DNA from 3 places in the Enterococcus sp. AMC1086 genome. Region 3 is predicted to be linked to each of the others. Evidence: predicted binding sites of a transcription regulator. Region 3 holds the regulator's gene; each other region holds the start of a gene.
What was found. Region 3 encodes NrdR, which represses ribonucleotide reductase genes. Its sites were predicted from a motif close to ACACNATATATNGTGT; they were not measured.

Region 1 (7,023 bases), 600 kb from region 3:
CATCTGCAAGTTTAATCATTAATACCGACCAGCCATGCACACTATAATTTGATTCCTCTAATGTTAATGCTAGATTGTAAGCTTCTTTTAGTTTTTCTTTATCAACTGTTGATTCTTCTTCTGTTTTATTTCTGACACATATACATTTTCTAATTTTTCATCATTGATAAAGTAATTAAGATATTTTTTGTATTCATTCAAAGTTTTTGGTTTATTATGATTTAACCGTTCCTTATGCCACTTATCCAATAAATCATCAAATGTCCCTAATATTATTACATTTTTTTCTATTGCTCCATATTTATTTTTTTCTTTTTCTAATTCTTCTTTAGTTCTTTTTTCGCCCCATATATGACTTCTTTGGTCTTTTCTAGGTAGATTCCTATTTTTCGGGTCTCTATATGATATTTTGGCTCTCCATAGACCATTTTTTAATACTGCTTTAGACATACTTGCCATTTTTAAATCCCCTCCTTTTAGACCATACTACCATCATTTTCTTACTCTTTAAATAGGTTTATTATCAGGTTTTCAAAATGGGAATTGCTCCAAATGTGCTCCAAAAGCACAAAAAAAGATACCACGCACACTCTTTTCGAAACGTCTTTCAACGCCAAGAATGCACTGGTATCTAGGGTTTGGCACCCAATGGGTCGTAAGGGGCTCGAACCCATGACCCGCTGATTAAGAGTCAGCTGCTCTACCAACTGAGCTAACGACCCGAATAATTTAATACTTAAGTATTGTAGCACTTGAAAGGCGTTTATTCAAGAGGAAACATCAGACACAGTGAAATAAATTACAAGTATTTTATCTCACTGTATCGGACTCTTTTCACTTTTCTGCTTCTTTCTTCACAGGACATGTGGTGTGGCAATCATCACAGCTCTTTCCTTTACGGATTCGAGAAAAGACGACATACCCCGCACCGCCAAAAATCAAGACTGCTAAAACAAACGTCGACATGTTCTTACCCTCTTTCTATAGTTGCCATTGTGATTACTATCTCTTCTTTTTCTTTTGGTTTTCTAGCTAAATAATAGCCTATAATGATCAGCAGTAATGACGCAATAAATATACCTAAACCAATTTGCCCTTGCTCAAAGAAAACATGCCCAAATTGATAAATAATAAAGCTGAAAACGTATGCTAGACCACATTGGTAACCAATCGCACCCCAAGTCCACCTCCAGTCACCCATCTCTCTACGAATCGCTCCAATAGCCGCAAAACAGGGTGCACATAACAAATTAAAGACCAAAAATGAATACGCTGCGACCGGTGTAAACGCACCTTGTAATGCAGACCAAACCTCTACACCATCTTCAGAGACTTCGCCTAAATGACCAAACAAAATCCCAAATGTACCAATCACATTTTCCTTTGCCACTAAACCTGTAATCGTAGCAACCGCGCCTTGCCAAGTTCCCCAGCCAAGTGGTGCAAACAACGGTGCAATTACCTTGCCTAAGTTTGCCAAAATACTTTGGTCTTCGGCAGCTTCTTGTAGTGTGAATGTATACGTTGACGTAAACCAAATAATGATACTCATCACAAAAATAATTGTTCCTGCTTTTTTTACAAACGATTTACTACGATCGTATGCATGACGGAGAACGCCACGTAATTGTGGCATATGATACGCTGGTAATTCCATAATAAAGGGTGCTGGATCTCCTGAAAATGAACGTGTCTTTTTCAATGCGATTCCAGATAATACAATAGCTGCGATCCCGATAAAATAAGCAGATGGTGATACCCAGCTACTTTTCGGAAAAAAAGCGCCAGCAATTAATGCAATAATTGGTAATTTTGCTGAACACGGCATAAACGTAGTAACCATGATCGTCATTTTACGATCCTTTTCATTTTCGATCGTACGACTTGCCATGACCCCAGGTACACCACAGCCTGTTGCAATCAGCATAGGGATAAAGGATTTACCCGACAAGCCAAATTTTCTAAACAAACGATCCATGACAAAAGCGATTCTCGACATATAACCACAATCTTCTAAGAAGCCTAGACACAAGAACAAAACTGCTAATTGAGGCAAGAAACCTAATACAGCTCCAACCCCTGCGATGATCCCATCTAAAATCAAACTTTGCATCCATGGTGCGACATGCCAGCTAGCTAACAAACCTCCCACAGTATTTGGCACAATGTTTCCAAATAATTCATCATTGATCCAGTCGGTTCCCATTGTTCCTACCGTTTGAATCGCTAAATAATAAACAAACCACATGATTGCTGCAAATATCGGTAAAGCCAACCAACGATTAGTCACGATTCGATCGATCTTATCGCTTGTGTTAAATGTGATTTCATTTCTTTCAATCGCACAAAAAGCTGTTAGACGAGTGATAAATTCGTATCGTTCATTAATAATGATTGCTTCACTATCATCACCAAAAATTTGTTCTGCAATCCTAATTATTTCTTCTATTTCTTTTTGCTGCAATGTGCTCAATTCTAATTCTGCCTGGATCCTAGTATCTCTTTCAAATAATTTGATACTATACCAACGTGCTTGTTTTTCTAATACACTATTCCCTAAAACGTCTATGATTTCGTTTAATGCTGCTTCTAAACGATTATTATACGTTGGATAATTCAATTCTGAAGGAAAAACGTCAGTTGCTTTTATTGCTTTTTTTACTAAGTCATTCAATCCACGATTTTTTAAGGCACTGACACCTAATACATCTACTCCTAATCCGTAGGAGAGCTTCTCAATATTAATTTTTCTTTCGGTTTTATCTAAAATATCCATCATATTCAAACCAATAACAACGGGGATTCCCGTCTCCATCAATTGAGTTGTTAAATATAGGTTTCGTTCTAAGTTTGTGGCATCGACAATATTGACAATAACATCTGGACTACCACTGAGCAAATAATCTCTGGCAACCACTTCTTCCGGCGTGTAAGGGGAAAGAGAATAAATACCTGGTAAATCTTGAATCGTTACTTGCTTGTTTCTTTTCAGCTTTCCCTCTTTTCGTTCAACCGTCACACCTGGCCAATTTCCTACATATTGATTTGCACCTGTCAATGCATTAAATGCTGTTGTTTTCCCACTATTCGGATTTCCTGTCAGTGCGATATGCTGTTCTTTCATTGCTTACCCCTCCTTTTGTACCAAGACTAATTCGGCTTCATTTTTTCTTAGCGTCAGTTCATATCCTCGAAGATTGATTTCGATCGGGTCTCCTAAAGGCGCCATTTTTCGTACAAGGATATCTACACCCTTTGTCAGTCCCATATCCATTAACCTTCTTTTAACAGCACCTTGCCCATGAATACCTACTACTTGCGCTTTTTCTCCTACTTTTAATTGATCTAGAGATAACCAGTTTTCTTCATTGATACTTTTTTCTACTATTATAATCTGTTTTAGCACAGATAAATTGATCGCAATACGGCTATTGTGCAATAAAAAAATGCCATTTTCACCGGAATAATTCACCAGCACAACTTTTCCACCTGGCAAAAGTCCAAGATTACTTAAGTGTTTCTTCGCAAAACCTTCTGCCTGAATCTTTTCAATTATATAAACCTTATTCAATTTTGCCTGTGCCAACGTCAGCATTGCGTTATCCTCCTTAATTTAAAAACTGAACGAGCTTACTTATCACGACCTAGGTAAAGTACAAAAGAGGAGACTTAAGCATTGTGAAAAAGTTTCATCTATTATTCTATTGATATTGAGAATCGTTCTCATTAAGTATACTTGTTTGTGATGTTTAAATCAATCTTCTTTCTACTTCATGATAAGAAAATATTTTCAATCAAAAAAGAGCTTGATTCATTAGTGTGTCCTATTTCTACTACCCCCTACATCTTGTGTTCAATCGATTAGAATTTTCAAGATAAAATTTAATAAATTTCTTTTTTTACGGCTAAAACAATCATAACAGTCGTTTAAATATTGAGACTACGCGTTTTCATATTTCTTTCAAAAACACAAAACTTGGTATTGAATCAAAATGCAACCACAATATATAGTGCCTAAGTGTTGACTTTTTTTCTAAGAGATTTATACTAGTAAAGTAAACTAATTTAGGGGGAATTAAAAATGAACGTAAAAATCTTTTCTAAAAATAATTGTATCCAATGTAAGATGGCAAAACGCTTTTTGAGCGAGAATAATATAGCATTTGAAGAAGTAAACATCGATATCCAACCAGATGCAATCGACTGGTTAAAAGAACAAGGTTTCCAAAGTGTTCCGGTTATCACTTCTGATGCTGCTACAGTTGTAGGATTTCGTCCTGATCAATTAAAACAATTGGCTAGCTAAATGAAAATTGTCTATTTTACAGTTACCGGACAAACCAGACGCTTCATTAAAAAATTGGATTTAGCAGCTTATGAAATTGAGCCTGCAAATCCTTTTTTTGAGATAAATGAGCCTTTTGTTTTAGTCGTTCCTACTTATGACAAAGAAATCACTGAAGTAGTGAACGATTTTCTTGATTTTAAAAGTAATCGAGTAAACTTGCAAGGTGTTGCTGGAGGCGGCAACTTAAATTTTGCAGAATTATTTGTTTATACAGCCAAAGACATAGCACGTGATTACAACGTTCCAATGCTTTTTGCCTTTGAATTTAGCGGAACAAACGAAGACGTGGAATCCTTTAAGAAAGTAGTGAATGAACTTGAGTCTAAAAGAAATTAAAGATGTTAGCTATTTTAAGCTGAATAATGAGATCAATCGTCCTGTTGACGGACAAATTCCTTTACATAAGGATAAAGAAGCGCTGGAAGCTTTCTTTAAAGAAAATGTTCTTCCTAATACAAGAACCTTCAATAGTATAGAAGAAAAAATCAAATACTTGATCGACAATGATTATTTAGAAACTGCATTTATTGAAAAATACTCTATGGCTTTTATTGAACAATTATATACATTTCTTGATGAGCAACAGTTTGAATTCAAATCATTCATGGCAGCTTACAAGTTTTATTCACAATATGCACTTAAAAACAATGAAGGAACTGAATACTTAGAAAGCTATGAAGATCGTGTCGCTTTTAATGCATTATATTTTGCTGACGGTAACGAAGAATTGGCTTTAACTTTAGCAGATGAAATGATCCATCAACGTTATCAACCTGCAACACCGTCTTTCTTAAACGCTGGACGTAAACGTCGTGGTGAGCTTGTTTCTTGTTTCTTGATCCAAGTGACAGATGATATGAACAGCATCGGCCGTTCAATCAACTCAGCATTGCAATTATCACGTATTGGTGGCGGAGTGGGGATCACATTAGCAAACTTACGTGAAGCAGGAGCTCCAATCAAAGGCTACGAAGGAGCTGCCAGCGGCGTGGTTCCTGTTATGAAATTGTTCGAAGATAGCTTTAGCTATTCTAATCAATTAGGTCAGCGTCAAGGAGCTGGGGTAGTTTATCTAAACGTTTTCCATCCAGATATCGAAATGTTCCTTTCAACGAAAAAAGAAAATGCGGATGAAAAAGTTCGTGTAAAAACTTTATCTTTAGGCGTTGTAGTTCCTGATAAATTTTATGAGTTAGCTCGCAACAATGAAGATATGTATTTATTCAGCCCATATAGTGTAGAACGTGAATATGGCGTTCCTTTCTCTTATGTTGATATTACAAAAGAATATGATAATCTAGTGGCTAATCCTAAAATTCGTAAACGTAAAATCAAAGCGCGTGACCTAGAAAATGAAATTTCTAAGTTACAACAAGAATCTGGCTACCCATACATTATCAATATCGATACAGCTAATAGAAGCAATCCAGCTTATGGCAAAATCATCATGAGTAACTTATGTTCTGAAATTTTACAAGTCCAAACACCCTCTGTTTTAAATGGTAAACAAGAATATGAAACACTTGGTACAGATATCAGCTGTAACTTAGGCTCAACGAACATCGTCAATTTGATGGACAGTCCTGACTTTGGTAAGTCTGTTCGTGCTATGACACGTGCCTTAACATTTGTTACTGATGCTTCTGATATCGATGTGGTTCCTTCTATTCAAAACGGAAATAGATTAAGTCACACAATCGGACTTGGTGCGATGGGTCTGCATACATTCTTTGCTAAAAACCATATGGAGTATGGTTCAAAAGAATCACTTGATTTCACCAACGTTTACTTTACTTTATTAAATTACTGGACTTTAGTCGAAAGTAATAATATAGCAAAACAATACAACGAAACATTCCATAATTTTGAAAAGTCCGATTATGCTAATGGTTCCTATTTCGATAAGTATATTGAAGGAGATTTCACTCCACAATCAGATAAAGTCAAAGACATTTTTAAAGATATTTTTGTTCCAACTGCTTCCGATTGGGCAAATTTACGTGATGCAGTGAAAAAAGACGGCTTATATCACCAAAATCGTTTAGCTGTCGCACCTAATGGTTCTATTTCATATATCAATGATACGAGTGCTAGTATCCATCCCATCACTCGCATGATCGAAGAGCGTCAAGAAAAGAAAATCGGTAAAATTTATTACCCTGCTCCTCATTTAGCAAATGATACGATTCCATATTACACGTCTGCTTATGACATGGATATGCGTAAAGTGATCGATGTTTATGCAACGGCACAACAACACGTAGATCAAGGAATGAGTTTAACATTGTTTATGCGTTCTGAAATGCCGGAAGGTTTATACGAATGGAAAGATTCTCCAAAGCAAACAACTCGTGATTTAAATATTTTACGCCATTATGCTTTCCATAAAGGTGTTAAATCGATTTATTATGTACGAACATTTACGGATGATGCTGAAGAGATCGGTAGTAACCAATGCGAAAGCTGTGTGATCTAAAAAAAGCGAAACAACAAACAAGGCGCCCTCTGGTCGCCTTGTTCTATGACTTATTGTATTTTAACGTACAGGTAATGAGGAGGAAAATACATGGCAACATATTATGAAGCGATCAACTGGAACGCCATCGAAGACGTGATCGATAAATCAACTTGGGAGAAATTGACAGAACAATTTTGGTTAGATACTCGTATCCCTT
Region 2 (7,023 bases), 460 kb from region 3:
AGGGATTTATTTTTTGAAACGCTTGATAATTTGAAAGTGATAATAAATTTACAGGACCTAATGTGTCTCCTTTTTCATCCTGTCCAATTTTAAGACGAAATTGGCTACCCGTCAACTTATAATTTAATTTTACTATAGAATCAATTTTTGTATCCGGTTCCTTTTCGATTATTTGTTCTATTGCTTTAAAATTATCCTCTGCAACAATAAAATCTGTCGGTGCTGTTGTATTCACTGAATTCATACCGAGTGTATACATAGACGCCGACCCACCAATCATACCTAATGCTATAGCAATAAAAATAGTTACTGCCGACAACATGTTCCCACTTCTTTTAATGTGGAGTTTTGTATTTCCTAAAGCTAACATATTTAGATTTCTATAATAATTAACTTTATTCTTTCCAAAAAGAAATGCAAACAAGTACATCGTATAGTTAAAAAATAGATACGTTCCTATCATACAGATAAACATAATCACCAATGGTGCAACAAAAAAGCCAGTCAATCCTAATGATGTGTGCGTCAAAATTGTTACAAATTGAATCACATTATAGGATAAGAAATATCCTGTAATAATAAGGATCAACCCAACAATCCCAAGACCCCCCTTCAATAGAGGAAATTTATTGGGTTTGACAGTATTTTTTTCACTTGGTTTCATCAAATTAGTTAGTCGATAACGATAAATTAACCAACTACTTCGAAGAGAGACCACTAACAACATAAAAACAAAGACTAGACTAGTCTGAATCATAGATGGAATCGATACAAAAAATAGACTCTCTACTTGCAAGAACATCGCTTTTGCAAGTATCATCGAAAATAATTTAGAGAAAATAATACCTAGAAAAATACCGGTAATCAAAGATACTGCACCTAGTATTAGAGTCTCCACAAAAAATAAAAAAGAGATTTTATCTTTTCGCATTCCAATTAAATGATATAACCCGATCTCCTTAGCACGTTTTAATAAGAAGAAATGATTCGCAGATAGCATAAAACCTAAAATCATGATCACAATAAGAATACCGCCTAAATTCATGGCGCCATCAATATGAATCTCTTGCCCAACCCGATTTGCCAGTGTTCTATTGTAGGTAATCGCACTAAAAGAATAGTAAACAACTACCGCAAAAGTCATACTAACAAAGTAAACAAAATAATTAAGAAATTGGCCTTTGAAATTTTTCCAAGACAAATTAAAAATCATTGGCACGACCACCTCCGCCAATCGTGGCTTGCATATCGATCACACGATTAAAGAATTCTTTTCTTGAGCCTTGGCGAACAACTTCTGAAAATATCACACCATCTTTAATAAATAAAATCCGATTGCAATAACTTGCTGTATAAGGATCATGTGTGACCATCATGATGGTCGCATCATCTTGTAAGTTCATATTTGTCATATATTGCAATAACTCAGCAGCTGATTTAGAATCCAAAGATCCTGTTGGTTCATCTGCAAAAATTATTTTGGGTTTAGTGATCAATGCACGAGCAGCTGCTACTCGTTGCTTTTGTCCAACAGAAATAGTATTTGGAAAAGTGTTTAGTAATTGGTCGATACCTAAAACACTTGCAACATGAGCTAAACGCTTTTCCATTTCATCTAAGGGCATTCGATCGACTGTCAAAGGGAGTAAAATATTATCTTTAACAGTCAAAGTATCCATTAAATTGAAATTTTGAAAGATAAACCCTAATTTTTTACGACGAAAATCACTGATTTGATTATCGCGCATTTTCAAGATATCTTGCCCGTCAATTTGAACAGTCCCGATCGTAGGCAACGTAATCGTTGAGATAGTACTCAGTAATGTTGATTTCCCCGCACCACTTGGTCCCATAATCCCCACAAATTCACCTTGATCAACGGAAAAGGAAATATTATTCAATACCTGAACTTTATTATTTCGATAGCCATATGATTTACTTAAATGATTCACTTCTAGAATTTTTTTCATCTTTTTTCGCTCCAGTTTATTCATTATTCTTATTCTATCAATATTTGGCGTAACTGAACATCGTTTCCTCTTACAATTAAGTAAGAATCATTTTTTTATTTATTTTTTAATTTCTAAGCAAGAATGTTGTGACAATTCCTACAAACCTTTTGGCGAGTTGTTTTCACTATTTTTTCATTTCTAATAAACACTATATGTAGTTGTAGCAGCATGATTAAAATTAAGTTTCACACTATATATAGTTGAAAGATTTATTGAATTGTTTTATGATAAGGAAGGAATAAATCTATGAGGAGATGGGTAAAAATGATGGAGATTAAGCAAGCTAATAATGAAGTGAGTTCTACTGATTCAGCCCTGCACACGATAAAAATCGTAAAAAGAGATGGGCGATTGGTCGATTTTGATGATCAGAAAATTTATGATGCTTTGATCAAAGCTGAACAAAATATTCGCGGTTCTTTAGACCCGCTTGCCCATGAGCGTATTCAAGAAATTGTCGAAAGAATCGATCAAGAAATTACCGATCGTTTCGCTGAAGATGTAAAAATATATGAAATCCAAAACATTGTCGAACATATTTTACTAGCAAGAAATGAATATGAGTTGGCTGAAGAATACATCAATTACCGTACTCGCCGTGATTTTGAGCGTAGTAAAGCAACTGATATCAACTTTACGATCAGTAAGTTAATCAACAAGGATCAGTCTGTCGTGAATGAAAATGCTAATAAAGATAGTGATGTTTTTAATACACAACGGGATTTAACTGCTGGAATCGTTGGTAAATCGATTGGACTTAAAATGCTGCCTCCTCATGTTGCCAATGCTCATCAAAAAGGTGATATACATTATCACGATTTAGATTATCATCCCTATACACCAATGACAAACTGCTGTTTGATTGATTTTAAAGGGATGTTGAATAATGGTTTTAAAATCGGAAATGCCGAAGTTGAAGCACCAAAGTCGATCCAAACAGCGACTGCTCAAATTTCACAAATCATCGCAAACGTAGCATCTAGCCAGTACGGTGGTTGTTCGGCAGATCGTGTAGATGAATTATTGGCACCGTTTGCTGAATTAAATTATCAAAAACATTTAGCTGATGCAAAAGAATGGATCGAAGGCTCTGATCGTCAGGAAGCTTACGCAAAAAGTAAAACAAAAAAAGATATTTACGATGCGATGCAAAGTTTAGAATATGAGATCAATACATTATTTACTTCCAATGGTCAGACACCGTTCACTTCTTTAGGATTTGGTTTAGGTCTGAGCTGGTTTGAACGTGAAATTCAACGAGCTATTTTACAAATCCGGATCAATGGTTTAGGCAGTGAACACAGAACGGCTATTTTTCCTAAATTGATTTTCACATTAAAACGAGGCGTAAATTTAAATGAGACAGATCCAAATTATGATGTAAAACAATTAGCATTAGAATGCGCAACGAAACGTATGTATCCTGATATTTTAAATTATGATAAATTAGTTGATTTAACAGGCAGCTTTAAAGTACCGATGGGATGCCGTTCATTTCTACAAGGTTGGAAAAATGAACAGGGAGAAGAAATAAATGTGGGCCGTATGAATTTAGGTGTTGTTACCTTGAACCTGCCTAGAATCGCAATGGAAGCTCATGGTGATGTGGATAAATTCTGGACACTTTTAAGCGAGCGTCTTGAAATAATGAAAGATGCCTTGGTCTATCGTGTTGATCGCTGTAAGGAAGCAACTCCTGCAAATGCGCCCATTCTTTATATGTATGGTGCTTTTGGTAAACGTTTATCTAGAAAAGAATCAGTGAATGAATTATTTAAAAATAAACGAGCGACTGTTTCTCTGGGGTATATTGGCTTATATGAAGTCGCGTCCGCTTTTTACGGCGGTGATTGGGAAACCGTTCCTGAAGCGAAGGAATTTACGCTTGATATTTTAAAGAATTTAAAAAGTCATGCTGATGAATGGGGGAATGAATATGGTTATCACTTTAGCGTGTATTCAACGCCTAGTGAAAGTTTAACTGACCGTTTTTGTCATTTAGATACTGAAAAATTCGGAGTAGTAGAAAATATCACGGACAAAGAATATTATACAAATAGTTTCCACTATGATGTTCGTAAAAATCCAACTCCATTTGAAAAGTTAGATTTTGAGAAGGACTATCCGCAATATTGCTCTGGTGGTTTTATCCATTATTGTGAATATCCTGTTTTACAACAAAATCCCAAAGCACTAGAATCTGTTTGGGATTATGCGTATGATCGTGTTGGCTATCTAGGTACGAATACACCTATCGATCACTGCTATGAATGTAACTTTGAAGGAGATTTTAACCCAACTGAACGTGGTTTTGAATGTCCTCAATGCGGCAATCATGATCCAAAATCCTGCGACGTCGTGAAACGAACTTGTGGCTATCTAGGCAATCCACAAGCTAGACCAATGGTTCATGGACGACATAAAGAAATCTCTTCGCGAGTGAAACACATGAAATAAAAAAGAGGATTGAACCGGTTATATCTCGAACAAATTAGGAAAATGATGGGAAGATGCCTTTTATCTTTACAGCATTTTATCTATTTGTTGAGAGATATGGTTCATGTAGCTAGATTAGATAAAAAGAGGAACGAACCAATCACAAAAAAGCGATGCTCCCTGCAATAATTTGCAGGCATCGTTTTTAGTTGAAAGGATGCTAGAAATGAGAAATCCTAAACCACAAGAATGGGTAACAAAAGACTTCAGTCAAAATTATATCGCGGATTATAAAGCATTCAATTTTGTAGATGGTGAAGGTGTAAGGAATAGCCTATATGTTAGCGGCTGTCTATTTGCTTGTGAAGGTTGCTTTAATCAAGCAGTCCAGAACTTTCGCTATGGCAAACCTTTCACCAAAGAATTAGAAGACCGAATCATTGAAGATTTATCTCACGATTATGTACAAGGTTTGACCTTATTAGGTGGAGAACCTTTTTTAAATACTGATGTTTGTCTAAATGTTGTCGATCGAGTTCATCAAGAATTCGGGCAAAAAAAAGATATCTGGTCTTGGTCTGGTTATACTTTTGAAGAACTACTGTTAGAATCTGACGATAAACTTGAATTATTAAACAAGATAGATATCTTAGTAGATGGGCGTTTTGAATTGTCAAAACGAAACTTGAATCTCCAATTCAGAGGCAGTAGCAATCAACGGATTATCGATGTTAAAAAATCCTTAAGTTGTGGGCAAGCTGTCATTTGGGACAAATGCCATGATGCTGAACAAGGTTATGAGCAAATAAAAAAAGATAAATTGATTTAATCGATCGTATTACAATTAACTGATGCAGCTTGAGATAAACACCTCATTGCTTCATTGGTTTTTTTTTGCGTTTTATCCTCTATCGAATTATTGGCTCATCTTTTGTATGTATATTACAATAAAAAAGAATGACTTATTCCCAAACAGACTCAAAAAAGAAAATAGGAGGAAAATTATTATGACGATAAATCAGTCATCATCTGTAAAAAGGGCAATTATCACAGGAGCTGCTTCAGGAATTGGCTATGCAACAGCTAAATTATTTGTTGAACAGGGCTTTAAAGTTGGTCTGATCGATGCCGACCAAACTCGTTTAGAAACAATCTCTAAAGATTTCAAAGAAGATGGCTATGAATGCTACTATCGAAGTGTGGATGTAACGAATGAAACCAGTCTAAAAAAAGCAATCGATGAATTAACTGATAGTCTTCAAGGACTAGACATTTTTTTCAGTAATGCTGGAATAAATGGAACTTGGGCACCCATTGAATCATTAACAATTGATGAATGGGATCGTACGCTAAACACAAATCTACGCAGTACGTTTTTATGCACAAAATTTGCGATTCCTCATATGAAAGAAAATGGTGGTTCGATCATTATAACAAGCTCTATCAATGGTACTAGGATTTTCAATAATTTTGGTGCTTCTGCATATAGTGCTTCTAAAGCTGGACAAGTAGCATTTACAAAAATGGCTGCATTAGAACTAGCCCGCTACAATATTCGTGTAAACGTAATTTGTCCTGGTGCTATTGATACTGCAATCAATGAAAAAACAACATATTCTGATGAATTAAAAGAAGTTGAAATAAAAGTCGAATTTCCAGAAGGTGATCGCCCATTAAAACGTGAAACAGGAACTAGTGAACAAGTCGCTCATTCTGTTTTATTTTTAGCAACGGATGCTTCAGCTAATATTTCTGGAACTGAACTGTATGTAGATGGAGCAGAATCTTTACTTTGATAAGTAACAGTGGAAGCTGACCTGTGAGAAGTAAGAAGGTCTTGTTTCTGCTTTCAATGTTTATTCGTATTTAGGGTGTGAAGCAAAAGTAAAATCTACTTTTGTTTCACACCCTTCTTACTATTCTATGAAGAACTTGTTTTGAAAAATTCAAGGATCTCCGAACGGATTTTACTATGATCAACAATTGGCGTTGGATATTCTTTTCCAATTGAAACGTCAATAGATCTTTGAATCTCTATTGGCATTTTACTCGGCTCATGGATATATTTATTTGGCACATTTTTTAATTCTGGAATAAATTGACGAATAAAATCACCCTGAGGATCAAATTTTTCACCTTGTGTCGTGGGATTGAATATTCGAAAATAAGGAACAGCATCCGTTCCGGTAGAAGCAGCCCATTGCCAACCGCCAATGTTACTTGCTGCATCATAATCGATCAATTTTTGTTGAAAATATTTCTCCCCCATCTGCCAATCGATCATTAAATCTTTGGTCAAAAATGAAGCCACGATCATTCGCAAACGGTTATGCATCCAACCAGTCTGATTGAGTTGCCGCATACCAGCATCTACGATCGGAAAACCGGTCTGACCATTTTTCCACCGCTCAAAAGATTCTTGAGTATAATTCCAATGTAGTTTTCTATACTTTTCTTTGATTTCTTGCGTCTTCTGTTTGGGATTCTCAAAATAAATCATATTGTAAAAATCTCGCCAGCAAAGTTCAGAAATAAAGGTTTGACGACCATCAGAATCTGGCTCGGCATTAAGAGC
Region 3 (7,023 bases):
TTGGAAAATGAACGATTGTTGTAATAAAACCACGTTCAGCTAAGCTATTAGCAATCGCACCTAATAGGAACGATTTTCCAACTCCAAAGGTTCCTTGAAGATAAAGTCCTTTGTGAAATTCTTTTGGATTCGACGTGTATTCATTTAAAAATTTCATCGTCTCTGCCATCGCCTGTGCTCGACCTTGAGATGCTGTATCAAATCTATTTAAGCTGGCTTCTCGTACATCTTTTGGCATATCCATAGCACGAACTCGTTTACGAATTTCATCTTCTTTTTGTTTAGCGATAAGCGCTTCTGTCGGTACATAGGTGACATCAATGTAATGAAAATTCAAGGTTAGTTGAGGCTCATATCCAGGCGCAATCATTGTTGGATCATTCAGTTGGTATTTGCGTTTTTCTTGTACAAATTCGTAAAGCTTTGAGTAGCTCTTTTGAATATCTTCATCTGTTAATCGCTCACGATGTTCTTCAATAAACTGTTGAACATCCGTATCCTTCAAGACCACTTCTACCAATTCGTTGTAACGTTCACTCATATCTCTGCTTTGGATGATTTTTGACATTTCTTTTCCTACGTCTTCCATTAATTTCCGCCTCCTTTACTCAAGAAATCTTGAATTTCTTTGTCTAATCGCGCTTGCTCTTCTTTAGATAATTTCTGCTCTTCTACTGGATTATCCACCCAATCCGGTAACGTTTCTTGACGGATTGGTCGATTATTTTGTCCGTATCGTTGTCTCGTTTGTTTTTGCTCTTTACCCTTTTTAGCTAGTTCCCGGACATGTTCGATGGCTTTCTCTGGCGAAAAAATACCACTTTGTGCCCATTCATTAGCAATTCGATTCACGTAATCGGCCTTTAGTGTAGGTTGTTTTTGTATATTATAAACGTAGTTGATCAAAACATTGATCACACTGTTTGGCAGACCAGATTTACTTACTAAATATTTGACCAACGAACGTTCTTGCGGCGTTGTATAGCCACCACGCTCATTTTTTAATGCTTCTAAGTAATTCAAAGGAAAATTTTTCTCACTATCCATGATCATCTGAATATCTTGGGTTGAAAAACCAATCATTTTTAACGAATTGTAGCGATACGTCTGCTGATCCTCTGCGGATAAATCCACTGAATCATTTTTTTGAAACTCACTTGGTTTTTGTTTTTTATCAGGATCAAATGTTCTATACACAGCCCGTTCAAAATCCTTTACATCGATCTTACTTGTGTAATAATCAAATGATTTAGAACAGAAATCGATCATATCCAATTCTGTTATACCAAATAAATTATGGAAAATAAATACTTCTTCCTTAAAGCCTACTTGATTATCTGGTAATTTGATTCCGAGTTTTTCTATTCCTTGGATAAAATAGGACCAATCGAAACTATCATTGATGGCACTTGGCTTTTGAGCAGGTCTAGGCTCTTTGAATGCTTGTTCCATTCGGTTTAACTGCTTACTTTGTGAAATGATTTGTTCCTCTTTAAATAAATAAACCTCTTTAAAGCTGGCTGAAATCTCTTCAAAACCAGTCAAATTGACAAATTTGGGTTTAAATCGTTCAAACAATTTTTCTAACTTTCTTTGTCCTACACTGTTCATTAATGTCAATGACAATACTTCATCTTTAAAAAAACGTTCAGCTGTTTCAGGATGATTCAATCGGTATAAATACTGTGTTCCTAGTTCAGGATCGTCTTTGCTAAAGGTCCCTAATAACCCAATACCTTCTAATTTCTTTCTAGCGGCTTGAATTTGCTTGATACTCATATCCATCATCGTGATTAATTCAGCATGAAAAAGAGACTCACTTACCCCGATCTCTTCTACTTCTGATAAAAGGGTCAAGTATAAACTAAAAGCTTCTGCACCAATCATTGGCTGATATAAAAGCGTCAATATCTCTTGTTCTTGATTAGATAAAGGATAAGATAGTGCTACTTGAAAAATACTTTTAGGATGGACTTCTTTCCAATTGTCTTTCAAGGAAAGACCTCCTTATTCTTTCGTTGTATCTGAATTTGAAGATTTGGCTTTGTCTACGATTCCTTGTAGTTCTTTCAAGAACACACTCATATCTTTAAATTGACGGTAGACACTGGCAAATCGAATATAGGCGATTTCATCCAAATTAACTAAATCTTCCATTACATACTCTCCGACCAAAGTTGTCGAAATTTCATTTTCACCTAAACTACGCACACGGTTTTCGACATTATCGACTATTTGCTCCATTTGTTCCATAGCAACCGGACGTTTTTCAGCCGAACGGATCAGTCCGCGTAAAATTTTTTCTCTATTAAATTCTTCCCTATCACCATTTTTCTTGATGACTAATAATGGTGCTGCTTCAATGCGTTCGAATGTTGTAAAACGGTAATTGCAGTTCTCACATTCTCTACGACGACGAATGGCGCGACCATCATCCGCTTGACGACTATCGATTACACGGGAATTATTATGATGACATCTTGGACAACGCATAGTTTTCACCTCATTTTATCTTATACTATCTACAATTTAGTTTGATTTTTATTTAACTATCTGTATTATAACATGAAATGAGTGAGAAACCATCCATCTGCAATGACTTCATAAAGAATTTTATTATCATTTCATTTGGGAAAATAGCCTAATAAAAATAAAAGAAGACATGAGACACGCTTATATCTCAGTCCATCGTATCATCGCTTTTTAACGCGTCGTCCAACCTGTTTTTAAGAATTGTTACTAAGGAATAAAAGCGGATCCCTAATAACAAAATAGAATAAATAACCTACCAGGACAAAAGAGACTTCAACTTCTATCCCAAGTTTATGTTGCTAGAACAAACAATCGCATTCCCTGTTTGAGATTAAGATGCTCAAACAATTTGAGATGAATCAGAATAAATAATATCTTGAAATTTCGTCCAAAAATGTTCTGAAAGACTTTGAACTTGAATTTTTCAAATAACTGACCTGACTTTATTATCACTGATAGGACGGACAATTTATTCTAACGAATTTTCAGTTATTTTAATTTTTGTATATAGATTGATTTTGTCCACTTATTGATGTGTAAAAAAAGAAACCACGAAAAAACAATGTTTTATACGTAGTTTCACATTAATGACTTTATTAGCGTTAGATTATTGTAAAAAATATAAAGACTAAAATTCTGATATTTTACTTAAATTTATTTTCTAATACCCATTTTCCCACTAATTTCTCTGTTTCTTCGATACTGTTTTGATTATCGAATAAGATATCTGCCTTTTGTCTTTTCTTCTCGATAGGCAACTGGCTCGTTATTCGTTGTTGGGCTTCTCTTTCTGTTAAGTTATCTCGTTTCATCAAACGAGTCAATTGCATTGTTTTTGGAATGTAGACGACTGCTACCTTATCGACAAATTTCTCATAGCCTCCTTCATACAATAAAGGAATATCAACTATAACTAATGGTGCTTTACTTTTTTTATCAGCAATCTCAGCTAAAATCCTCTCTTTCAAAAAAGGAGAGAGTGTGCTATTCAATTTTTTTCTTTTTTCCTCATCAGAAAAAATGATTTCACCTAATTTTTTTCGGTCTAATGAACCATCTGAATTTAGTATTTCCGAACCAAAAAGAGAAACTACTTCCCCTAATGCCGGCATTCCTATTTCAACAATTTCTCTAGCAATTACATCAGCATCGACAACAGGGAATCCCAGACGTTTAAACACAGAAACAACTGTACTTTTTCCTGTAGCAATGCCACCGGTTAGACCTAATACCATTCCCATCAATCAATTCCTCACTTTCAAGGTTTGACACTTCGGACAAAAATGAGTGCCGCGCTGTGCAACTTTTATTTTTTTGATCGGCGTGCCACATCTTGGACATGGCGTACCTGTTTGACCATAAACATTAAGTGAAACCTGAAATGTCCCAGCTTCTCCCAACGCATTTAAATAACTTCTAATCGTAGTCCCACCAGCCTCAACTGCTCGAGCAAGAACATCAATGATCGCATAATATAATCGCTCAATTTCTTTTGGTTTTAGAGTATTCGCTGGCTGTTCAGGATGGATTTTTGCTTCCCACAAGGCTTCATCCACATAAATATTACCCAAGCCTGTGACTAAACGCTGATCCAATAATAACGGTTTGATGGCTTTATGGTGCTTTTTCAAGCCTTTACGAAATTCTAACAATTTAAATTCAGAGGGGAGCGGTTCAGGACCTAATGCTAAAATTCCTTTGTAATTTTCTCCTTGATTTTTAGGCACCAAAACCATGCGCCCAAATTTTCGAACATCAAGATAGCGTAATTCAGTTCCGTCAGTGAACCTAAAGATTACATGAGTGTGCTTGGTCCGCTCATCTTCTGGTCCATTTGTTTCATATTTTCCTTCCATACGTAAATGTGAAATCAGATCATAATTTGTTAATTTGAAAATCAAGAACTTGCCTCGTCGTGTCATTCTTTCAATTCTTTGACCAATTAACTGTTGAGCAAATAGTTCGGATTCTGATGATTCGATAATTCTTGGCCATAAAATTACAACTTCTTTGATCGTCTTTCCAACAACTAATTTTTCTAACCCTTTTCTGACCGTTTCAACTTCTGGCAACTCTGGCAATTTTTCTCTCTCCTTAGAAGAAAAAGACCGAAACGAACACATCAAAGTTTTCAAAACTTTTTCGTTTGGTCAGTCTTTTTCATGTTATTTTAGTTCACTACTTCGCTTCGTACCAAGTTTTGCCCCAACTACTGTCAGTCAACAGTGGCACATGTAAAGCAACAGCATTTTCCATTACTTCTTTCACTAATTCATCTAGTTTTTCCAGCTCAGATTGAGGCGCTTCAAAAACAAGTTCATCATGCACTTGCAATAACATCGTTGCTTGCATGTTTTCTTCTTCCAAACGTTTCTGCATATTGATCATCGCAATTTTCAAAATATCAGCAGCACTTCCTTGGATCGGCGTATTGATCGCAGTTCGTTCTGCAAACGAGCGTAAATTAAAATTGCGCGAATTGATGTCTGGTAAATAACGTCTGCGGTTATATAAGGTTTCAACATATCCTTTATCTTTGGCATCCCGGACGATATCTTCCATATATTTCTTAACACCTGGGTATTTTTCAAAGTAGGTATCAATATATTCTTGTGCTTGTTTTCTCGTAATGCCTAAATTTTGTGACAATCCGTAATCACTGATTCCATAAACGATCCCAAAGTTTACCGCTTTGGCTTGACGACGCATATTTGGCGTCACGTCTTCTGGTTTTTCAATGCCAAATACACGCATCGCTGTACTTGAATGGATATCTTGACCTTCTATAAACGCTTCTTTTAAATGTTGATCATCTGAAATATGAGCTAGCACTCGTAATTCAATTTGAGAATAATCGGATGAAAAAATCAACCAATCTTTTTCTCTAGGAACAAACGCCTCACGAATTTTCCGTCCTTCTTCTAAACGGATCGGAATATTTTGTAAGTTTGGATCAACAGAGCTTAAACGGCCTGTCTGTGTTAAAGTCTGAACGTAGCGAGTGTGGATTTTATCGTCTGGTTGAATTACTTTTAATAGTCCTTCCACATAGGTTGATTGAATTTTAGCGATTTGACGATAAACGAGAATATCTTCCACAATCGGTGCTTGTTCTTTCAATTGTTCTAGTACATCAACAGCTGTTGAGTAGCCAGTCTTTGTTTTTTTTATAACAGGTAGCTCCATTTTTTCAAATAAAATCACACCTAGTTGCTTCGGTGAATTTAAGTTGAACTCTTCTCCGGCTTCTGCATAAATTTTTTGTTCGATTTCCTGTAGTCGATTCGAAAATTCGATACGCATTTCTTTCAATCGATTTGCATCTACACGAATTCCAGTAATTTCCATATCGCCTAAGATTTTTGAAAGTGGTAACTCCATTTTATAGAATAAATCAGCTTGATTTTTTTCAACTAATTCTGCATCTAATTTTTCTGAAAGAAAATGAATAGCATTGACTTTTCGTGCAAGATGGCTGAAGAATGCTTCATCATCTTCTGGCAAGCCTTTTTTTGCCCCTTTTCCATAAACGGATTCATCAGAGTGAATATCCGTATAGCCATAATGTTGTGCTACGCCTTCAATATCAGCATTATTATCATTTGTATCTAATAAATAAGCCGCTAGTAATACATCAAATGCAATACCTTGAGGTTTCCCTACATAACGGTTAAGTGAGACATAAGTCCGTTTGGCATCATAGACTGTTTTCTTGTACTTTTCGGAAAGTAACCAATCAATAAAAGGCTGGCTTTCAAATAGTTCTAGACTATTCGTTGCGTATACCTTATTTTTATTTCCCCATGCCACTCCTACAATCGGCGAAGTATGGTAATTGTCTTCCAGCATTTCAACATACAAAGCCATGTCTTCCGTAAACATTTCTTCGGTGAATGTATCCACAACATCAAAGTGAACATCTGTTAGTTCAACTGTCTCTTCTTCAACATTTAGTTTACTTAACATTTGTTTGAATTCCATTTCCTTGTAGAATGGAATTAATTTTTCTAAGTCTTTTCCTTCATATTTCAGTTCATCAATCGTTATCTCTACTGGAGAATCCACATTGATTGTCGCTAAACGTTTAGACATAAAGGCTTGTTCTTTGTCATTTATCAGGTTTTCTTTCATTTTACTTTGTTTTAAGCTATCGATGTTTTCATATACACCTTCTACTGAACCAAATTCTTTCAATAATTTAATAGCAGTCTTTTCACCGATTTTCGTTACACCAGGAATATTATCTGAAGTATCTCCTGCCAAACCTTTCATATCAATGATTTGATTAGGTGTTAATCCATCATATTTTTCAGCTACATGCTCTGGTGTGTAGGATTCTAAATCACTAACACCTTTGATCGTAATATCAACTTTTACTGATTCAGTTGCTAGTTGTGTCAAATCTCGATCTCCTGATAAGACAACGACATCAAATTCGTCTTTGGGAACCTTTGTCGCTAGTGTGCCAATAATATCATCTGCTTCATAATT

Region 1: the regulator NrdR is predicted to act here: its motif matches at 3,999-4,014, upstream of nrdH (glutaredoxin-like protein NrdH).
Region 2: the regulator NrdR is predicted to act here: its motif matches at 2,200-2,215, upstream of nrdD (anaerobic ribonucleoside-triphosphate reductase).

Annotation. Positions count from the first base shown of each region.
Region 1 is NZ_CM177100.1:768,127-775,149, reverse strand. Features, by position in the region: gene AC4BC4_RS03680 (hypothetical protein) at 88-459, opposite strand; tRNA gene AC4BC4_RS03675 (tRNA-Lys) at 650-722, opposite strand; gene AC4BC4_RS03670 (FeoB-associated Cys-rich membrane protein) at 835-966, opposite strand; gene feoB (ferrous iron transport protein B) at 971-3,124, opposite strand; gene AC4BC4_RS03660 (FeoA family protein) at 3,128-3,595, opposite strand; gene nrdH (glutaredoxin-like protein NrdH) at 4,082-4,306, shown strand; gene nrdI (class Ib ribonucleoside-diphosphate reductase assembly flavoprotein NrdI) at 4,307-4,684, shown strand; gene nrdE (class 1b ribonucleoside-diphosphate reductase subunit alpha) at 4,665-6,824, shown strand; gene nrdF (class 1b ribonucleoside-diphosphate reductase subunit beta) at 6,915-7,023, shown strand, end outside.
Region 2 is NZ_CM177100.1:902,050-909,072, reverse strand. Features, by position in the region: gene AC4BC4_RS04320 (ABC transporter permease) at 1-1,213, opposite strand, end outside; gene AC4BC4_RS04315 (ABC transporter ATP-binding protein) at 1,203-1,970, opposite strand; gene nrdD (anaerobic ribonucleoside-triphosphate reductase) at 2,277-4,469, shown strand; gene nrdG (anaerobic ribonucleoside-triphosphate reductase activating protein) at 4,675-5,277, shown strand; gene AC4BC4_RS04300 (SDR family oxidoreductase) at 5,456-6,244, shown strand; gene AC4BC4_RS04295 (cryptochrome/photolyase family protein) at 6,370-7,023, opposite strand, start outside.
Region 3 is NZ_CM177100.1:1,364,661-1,371,683, reverse strand. Features, by position in the region: gene dnaI (primosomal protein DnaI) at 1-589, opposite strand, end outside; gene AC4BC4_RS06355 (replication initiation and membrane attachment family protein) at 589-1,995, opposite strand; gene nrdR (transcriptional regulator NrdR) at 2,008-2,493, opposite strand; gene coaE (dephospho-CoA kinase) at 3,177-3,773, opposite strand; gene mutM (DNA-formamidopyrimidine glycosylase) at 3,777-4,613, opposite strand; gene polA (DNA polymerase I) at 4,711-7,023, opposite strand, start outside.